Regions from separate parts of the Absicoccus sp. genome, predicted to be linked through region 3. Evidence: riboswitches for the same ligand, from Rfam matches in the RefSeq annotation. Region 3 holds a riboswitch; each other region holds the start of a gene.
The links. A riboswitch is a leader RNA that binds a small molecule or an ion and turns the genes downstream of it on or off. The one in region 3 is predicted to bind FMN.
Positions count from the first base shown of each region.

Region 1 (2,209 bases), on a different contig from region 3:
ACAGAATCGGGCATGATGATGATCGTCTTATATCCTTTCACAGCAGCTACCAAAGCCAATCCCACGCCTTGATTGCCTGAGGTTGGCTCAACAATGATGGTATCTTTATGGATCTTTCCTTGTTTTTCAGCCTGTTCGATCATCGTCAATGCCGTTCTTGTCTTGATGGACCCACCAATATTCACACCTTCAAATTTCACCAATACTTGCGCATCTTCTTCATTTGTCAATCGTTGTAAACGAATCATCGGTGTATGCCCCACCGCTTCTAAAACTGTATGATAAATCATGTATTTACTTCCTCTATGTACAAGTTTTAGTATAGTACAGTCTACTTTTCATAAACATCCAATGCTTCAAATAAAGCATGTGGCAGACCTCGAGGTCCACGGATAGCATATACGCCAAATTCATTCTTTAATCGAGAAAAAGAAAATGCTTCGGGTGGATATCTTTTTAATAAACGTATTTTCATCAATGCGGATATGTTTAAATTCTTATCTTTATACAGATAAGGAATATGCGTTTGGATTACTTGGCATTCATAAAGGATGGCGGATATAGGTGCACCCACATACATAAACACAAGATCACCAACTTGGATGCCGCGTCCTTGTTTCCAATCGATTGTTTGAACATCATCAAAAGCATGTTCGATATCATAGTATTTCGGATTGGCTGGTATGATCCATTCTTTCAATCCACGTTTTTTTGATTTCTTGGATTTTGAGCCAGCCACACGATAACTTTCATCAATCCAACGATATATATCTTCTAAGTCAATGGTGCCATCCAATTGAATCGATAGCCAATTTCCTTTCTGATGATTTCGATCATAGCCTGGCTCATCCACCATGATATCCACTAAAAAAGGATCACTGACCTTCACATCCAAAATGTCTTCTTCCGTCCCATAAAGACCGAGTTGTTTACTCGGTACACGCAATATCCGTGCAAAACAAGCATGATTGTCTTGGCGGTTCCATACTGGATCGGTTGGTGCATTCACAAAAGGATAGTCTGGATCAATGCCATATTGTTTTTGTATATACTGGATGATTGCTTCTTTCATTGTTATCCTCGTTTATTGAAATATATCATAAATCGTCCATTTTTCCTATTCATCTGTTTTTTATATACGAACAAATTTCCGGTTGACACAAATAAAAATTATGATATGGTTGTAACAGATAAAAGAATTCTTCGGGGTTGGGTGAAATTCCCTATCGGCGGTAGAGTCCGCGAGCCGTACGGCATGATCTGGTGCAATTCCAGAACCGACAGTATAGTCTGGATGGTAGAAGAAAAATGCTTTTTTATATGCATGCATACCAGTACCCGAATGGTGCTGGTTTTTTCTTTTTCGAAGATCCTTTTGTCCAAAAGAAAAAGGAGACGTATGATGAAAAATTGGAATGTGAAAAAATTAGTATTTACTGCGATGTTGACTGCCGTTGCCGGCGTTTTGATGTCATTGGAAATCTCTGTGCCATTGATGCCGGTATTCTACAAAATTGACTTTTCGGATGTACCAACTGTCATTGCTTTATTTACGATGGGACCATTATCGGCAACCATGGTCGAAATCATCAAGATTCTCATCAAAGTATTGACCGTAGGTACAAATACAGCTTATGTCGGTGAATTGGCCAATGTGCTTGGTGTTGCCGTTTTTGTGATCCCAACATGGATCGTTTATACCAAGATGGGAAAAACCAATAAAGCCATTTTTGCTTCTTTGGTCATTGGCGTATTGGTTCGAACGGCTTGGGCATGTTTCTGTAACGCGTATATCACTTTGCCTCTCTATGCGAAAGCGATGAGCATGAATTTAAACGATGTGATCAAAGCGGTTAGCTTTGCGAATGGCAATATTACCAATCTTCGTAGTTTTATCATGTTGGCAACCATTCCATTCAATATCATTAAGATCTCATTGAATTATATTATTGGCTATGTCGTTTATGATCATGTTGTCTTGAAACATACCGCCTTCAAAGTAGAAAGACATACCGCATGAAACAGTATTATGCGAATGTAACACGATTGGAAATGGAACAAATCAACAAAGAAGAAGCCATCGTCCTTATTCCATTGGGTGCTTTGGAACAACATGGTAATCAAGCCCCTTTGGGAACCGATTACTTCATTGCCAACACCATGGCACAACGTATCTTTGATCAATTCGAAGATACCTTTCCCCTTCTTG
Region 1 is NZ_JAXDRQ010000014.1:9,118-11,326, forward strand. Features, by position in the region: gene cysK (cysteine synthase A) at 1-290, opposite strand, end outside; gene SOS22_RS02315 (MmcQ/YjbR family DNA-binding protein) at 332-1,072, opposite strand; FMN riboswitch at 1,196-1,310, shown strand; gene SOS22_RS02320 (ECF transporter S component) at 1,400-2,020, shown strand; gene SOS22_RS02325 (creatininase family protein) at 2,017-2,209, shown strand, end outside.
Region 1: another riboswitch for FMN. It lies ahead of SOS22_RS02320 (ECF transporter S component); the one in region 3 lies ahead of SOS22_RS06190 (ECF transporter S component).

Region 2 (2,209 bases), on a different contig from region 3:
TCCTATGGCAGTCGCTTCGGGTTCTCCTTGTTCATTGATTGAACGAAACTTACAATTGGTGGATATTGCTACTTATTTTTCAGTCATTGTCAGTACACAGGAAGTCGAACATGGAAAACCAGCACCAGATGTTTTCTTAGAAGCAGCCCATCGATTGCAGGTAGAACCAGAACATTGCCTAGTCTTTGAAGATGCAATCAATGGTGTGAAAGCCGGAATTTGTGGGGGCTTTCCAACCATCATGATTCCAGATCTTGTACAACCAGATCCAGAATGGAAAACGTCCTTATATGGTGTATTTGATACATTAGGTCAAGCTATGGTCAAAATAAAAAGCATGATGGAATGATGCAGTTCCATCATGCTTACAATGAAGTTGAATCATTGGAGAATACTATTTTTCATGAAAAATAAATTGAATACGGTTATAGATCAAAATCATGATCACACCATTAAGGATCCCTTTGATTAAAGTGAATGGCACATTGAAGATCAATAGAGCTTGGCCAATACTTTTGATGGATGGGATCAATAATTGATACATTTGTAAGATGGCAACTTCAGGAAAGCCTAATACATTATAATATAATGGATAAATGATCCAATAATTGATGGGCCAACTGATCAGTGCCATGGCAACAGCACCCAATGCACTTGCTTTTAAGATACCAGATTTGGTTGGATTTTTTTGAAATACATAGCCAGCTACAGCTGCAAACGTAGCACCTAAAAGGAAATTGGATAATTCACCCACAAAACCAGACTGACTCACTGCCATATGAATGATGTTTTTGATCAAAGCAATCAATACACCAGTGAATGGACCATAGGCAAAAGCACCAATTAATTCTGGTAAATCAGAAAAATCCAATTTAATGAAACTAGGCATGATTGGAATTGAAATTTCAATATACTGCAAGATGATCGCAATTCCAATCAACATGCCACATCGTGTGACTTTCTTTGTTCGGTTATTAACTTCCATTTCTTTACTCCCTTTCTTGCATCTTTGAAACAAAAAAATGGTGTACCACAAGGGGCACACCATGAAAAAACATCTGTTTCTGTCTTTTCCCATCCGGACTCTAACCGTCGGTACTGGAATTTCACCAGTTCAGCCTCATATGAGGGTCATGGACTTTACCATCGGTAGGGAATTTCACCCTGCCCCAAAGACGTTATTGATTTGTTACAAATACACCTTATATCAATTTTCTCGTTTAGTCAAGATATAAGACAATCTCATTTTGTGCTAAGCTCTTCTTCAAATCAATGACACGTTGATTTTCCGATCCACGAAAAGCTAACTGAATGTTCTTTTTTTCTTCTACGAAAGGACCATCGACCAGCACATCAATATAAGACAACAATTCATCAGTCATAGGACCATGACGACGACCTCCATCCAATAGATCTTGATCTAAAATAAAGCCGGTCCAAGCCCAAATATCTTTCTTCGGATAAAGTTCCTTGGCTTTCTTACAAAGTTGGACCAATTCTTCTTGATTTGAAAATTCAAAGGGATCACCACCTAAAAGGGACAAGCCTTTACAGAAATCGTTTTTCAAAAAATCAAGAATTTCCGCTTCAGTTTCTTTGGTGTAGGGCTCTCCATAGGCAAAATCCCATGTTTCGGGTTGGAAACAATTTTTACAATGATTCGTACAACCCGATACAAATAAACTAATACGAACACCTTCGCCATTCGCAATATCATATTTTTTTATATTTCCATAATTCATACGTCATTCCTTCTTTTCTGATTATATGATACATGCAAAGATAAAATACATCTACTTTGATATATTATGCACAAGATAATTGAAAAAACATTGTAAGCAAAAAAGATATGTGAGAAAATATTTTCATGTTTCGAATACTAACACAAATATCCAATATTCTATGGGGCACACCCATGACCATCGTTCTCATTGGAACCGGTATTTATTTATCCATTCGCTTTGGCTTCCGCTATAACTTTCGTAAAATCAAGTTTCATTTTCAAAATACCTTTGGCAAAATGTTTCAACCAGGCCAAGGAACCGGGAGCGTATCCGGATTTGCAGCGGCTTGTACGGCCATGGCCAACACGATTGGTGTTGGTAATATTGGCGGTGTAGCTTCGGCTTTGGTTTCTGGTGGACCAGGCGCTATCTTTTGGATGTGGATCTCAGGGCTATTCGGCATGTCGACCAAAGCCTGTGAAATT
Region 2 is NZ_JAXDRQ010000063.1:541-2,749, forward strand. Features, by position in the region: gene SOS22_RS09255 (HAD family phosphatase) at 1-349, shown strand, start outside; gene SOS22_RS09260 (Gx transporter family protein) at 395-985, opposite strand; FMN riboswitch at 1,063-1,181, opposite strand; gene nrdG (anaerobic ribonucleoside-triphosphate reductase activating protein) at 1,221-1,742, opposite strand; gene SOS22_RS09270 (alanine/glycine:cation symporter family protein) at 1,868-2,209, shown strand, end outside.
Region 2: another riboswitch for FMN. It lies ahead of SOS22_RS09260 (Gx transporter family protein); the one in region 3 lies ahead of SOS22_RS06190 (ECF transporter S component).

Region 3 (2,209 bases):
ATGATCTGTTTCGTGAATATAAGAAACAGTTTCCTTATCATTTTCATGTTTGTGCTTTGGGCAATTATGATGTGCGTGAGGGCGTTACCGATGGCATGGCGCGTATTTTCCCCTATTATTTTGAAGTGGATTCCATCCATATATACAATGAAAAAGATTTAATAGAAGCAGGAAGTGGTGAAACAGATAGAAGGACGGCACGACAGCTTTTGATCGAACAGATGATGCAGGATGTCAATAGTATCCATTTTTCTCTTTATCATTCGGATTGGGACCATATCTGGTTTTATCAGGATGGATATAAGGAATATAAGGTGGATGTAACGGCGGCATGTAATGCGGTAAAGGAGCATCATGATTTGCATGAAGTGATTCCACGATGGGAGCAACCGGATCCATGTTGTGATCGATTCAGAAAATTACGAAGAGCATATGTACATAAACATCGGTTACGGGGATGGGCCAAAGAGAAGGAATGTACGCATCGACAGATTTGTACAGGGCCATGTCCATATTGTGAACAAATGGCTTATGCATTGGTGGATCGAAATCCCGAGGAACAACCACAAAGGGCACCGAATCCCTATGCCCGCATCACAGGAATCATGCGTTTTCGTGAAGATATCGATGGACCCGGCATTCGATCTTTGGTGCTCTTTGATCGATGTGAGATGCATTGTGCTTATTGTTTGAACAAGGCAACAGTCAATATCTTGCCGGTTACTGAAATGATCAGTGTCAAAGAATTAACGGATCATTTAAAAAAAGATCGTGTCTATCAGGATGTTAGTGGTGGTGGTATTACGTTTGGTGGGGGTGAACCTCTTTTGGAAGCTAATTTTATCAAGGCTGTCCATACGATGTATCCACATTGGGATATTGGGATTGAAACCTCTTTCCATGTAAAAACCGAAGCCGTTGCACTCTTGTTGCCATTTGTATCCTTTTGGTATGTCGACATCAAAGATATGAATCCCGATATCTACTTGGCGTATACGGGTATGACAAATTCATTAGTGATTCGTAATCTTAAATTCGTAGTAGCACAAGGGTATCAAGATCGCTTGGTGGTCCGTGTCCCACATATTCCAAACTATAATACAGCTGAAGATGTGAATCGTTCTAAGCAGATGTTGTTGAAAATGGGCATTACCCATATCGATGAATTTGACTATAAAGTTGTATTGTCCTAATTTGTATGTTACAATACGAGCATAGATTTCTTCAGGGCGGGGTGTGATTCCCCACCGGCGGTATAGTCCGCGAGCGCAAGCATGAACCGGTGTAATTCCGGTACCGACGGTATTTGTGAAAACATGAGTCCGGATGAGAGAAGAATTTTTTTTAGTATTCGTCCCGGAGAAGGTAGATCTTCGGGCTTTTTTGTTGGCCCGAAAGTAGGAGGACAACATGAAGAAAACACAAATCTACAAATTCACTTTGATCGCCTTATTGAGTGCTTTGGCCGCCATCTTGATGGCATTTACATTTCCTTTGCCTTTGGCACCGACATTTTTAACCTTTGACATTTCGGAATTGCCAGCCTTGTTTGCCGGGTTCTTTTTAGGACCAGGCGCGGGATGCCTTGTCGTCTTGATCAAAAATCTTTTGCATCTTATGATCAATGGCACCACGACGGCTTTTGTGGGCGAGGCCATGAACATCGTGGGATCGATTGGTTTTGTCTTACCAGCGGCTTTGATCTATCGTAAGATCCATACTAAGAAAGGCGCTATCCTTGCCTTGACGATTTCCACGATAGGGGTCAGTATCTTAGCTATTTTCTTAAATGGATGGGTGGCCTTTCCTATGTATATGAAGATGTTTGGTCTTTCGATGGATACGATTGTTTCCATGGGATCGATGACCAATCCTTTGGTGCATAATTATTGGAGCTTGATGATCTTGGGCATTTTGCCATTCAATTTGATCAAACATGGAGTGACCTCTTTCTGTACGTATCTGTTGTATAAAAAAGTCGGAAATGTGTTGCGTACCATGATTGGCATGGAGCCAGATCCTACGTTTTTGGAGCGAAAGCATGCCTAAGTTTGAATGGGCTTTGCCACCTGCACCGATTCCAAAAGAGAAGATCGTACAAGAACAAGAAGCGGATGTGATCGTTTTGGGTGCAGGGCATGCGGGTACATGTGCGGCACGATCTGCAGCGGAAGCCGGTGCTTCTGTTATTGTGGTGGAGCAACAAAAG
Region 3 is NZ_JAXDRQ010000044.1:70,458-72,666, forward strand. Features, by position in the region: gene SOS22_RS06185 (4Fe-4S cluster-binding domain-containing protein) at 1-1,193, shown strand, start outside; FMN riboswitch at 1,217-1,342, shown strand; gene SOS22_RS06190 (ECF transporter S component) at 1,411-2,049, shown strand; gene SOS22_RS06195 (FAD-dependent oxidoreductase) at 2,042-2,209, shown strand, end outside.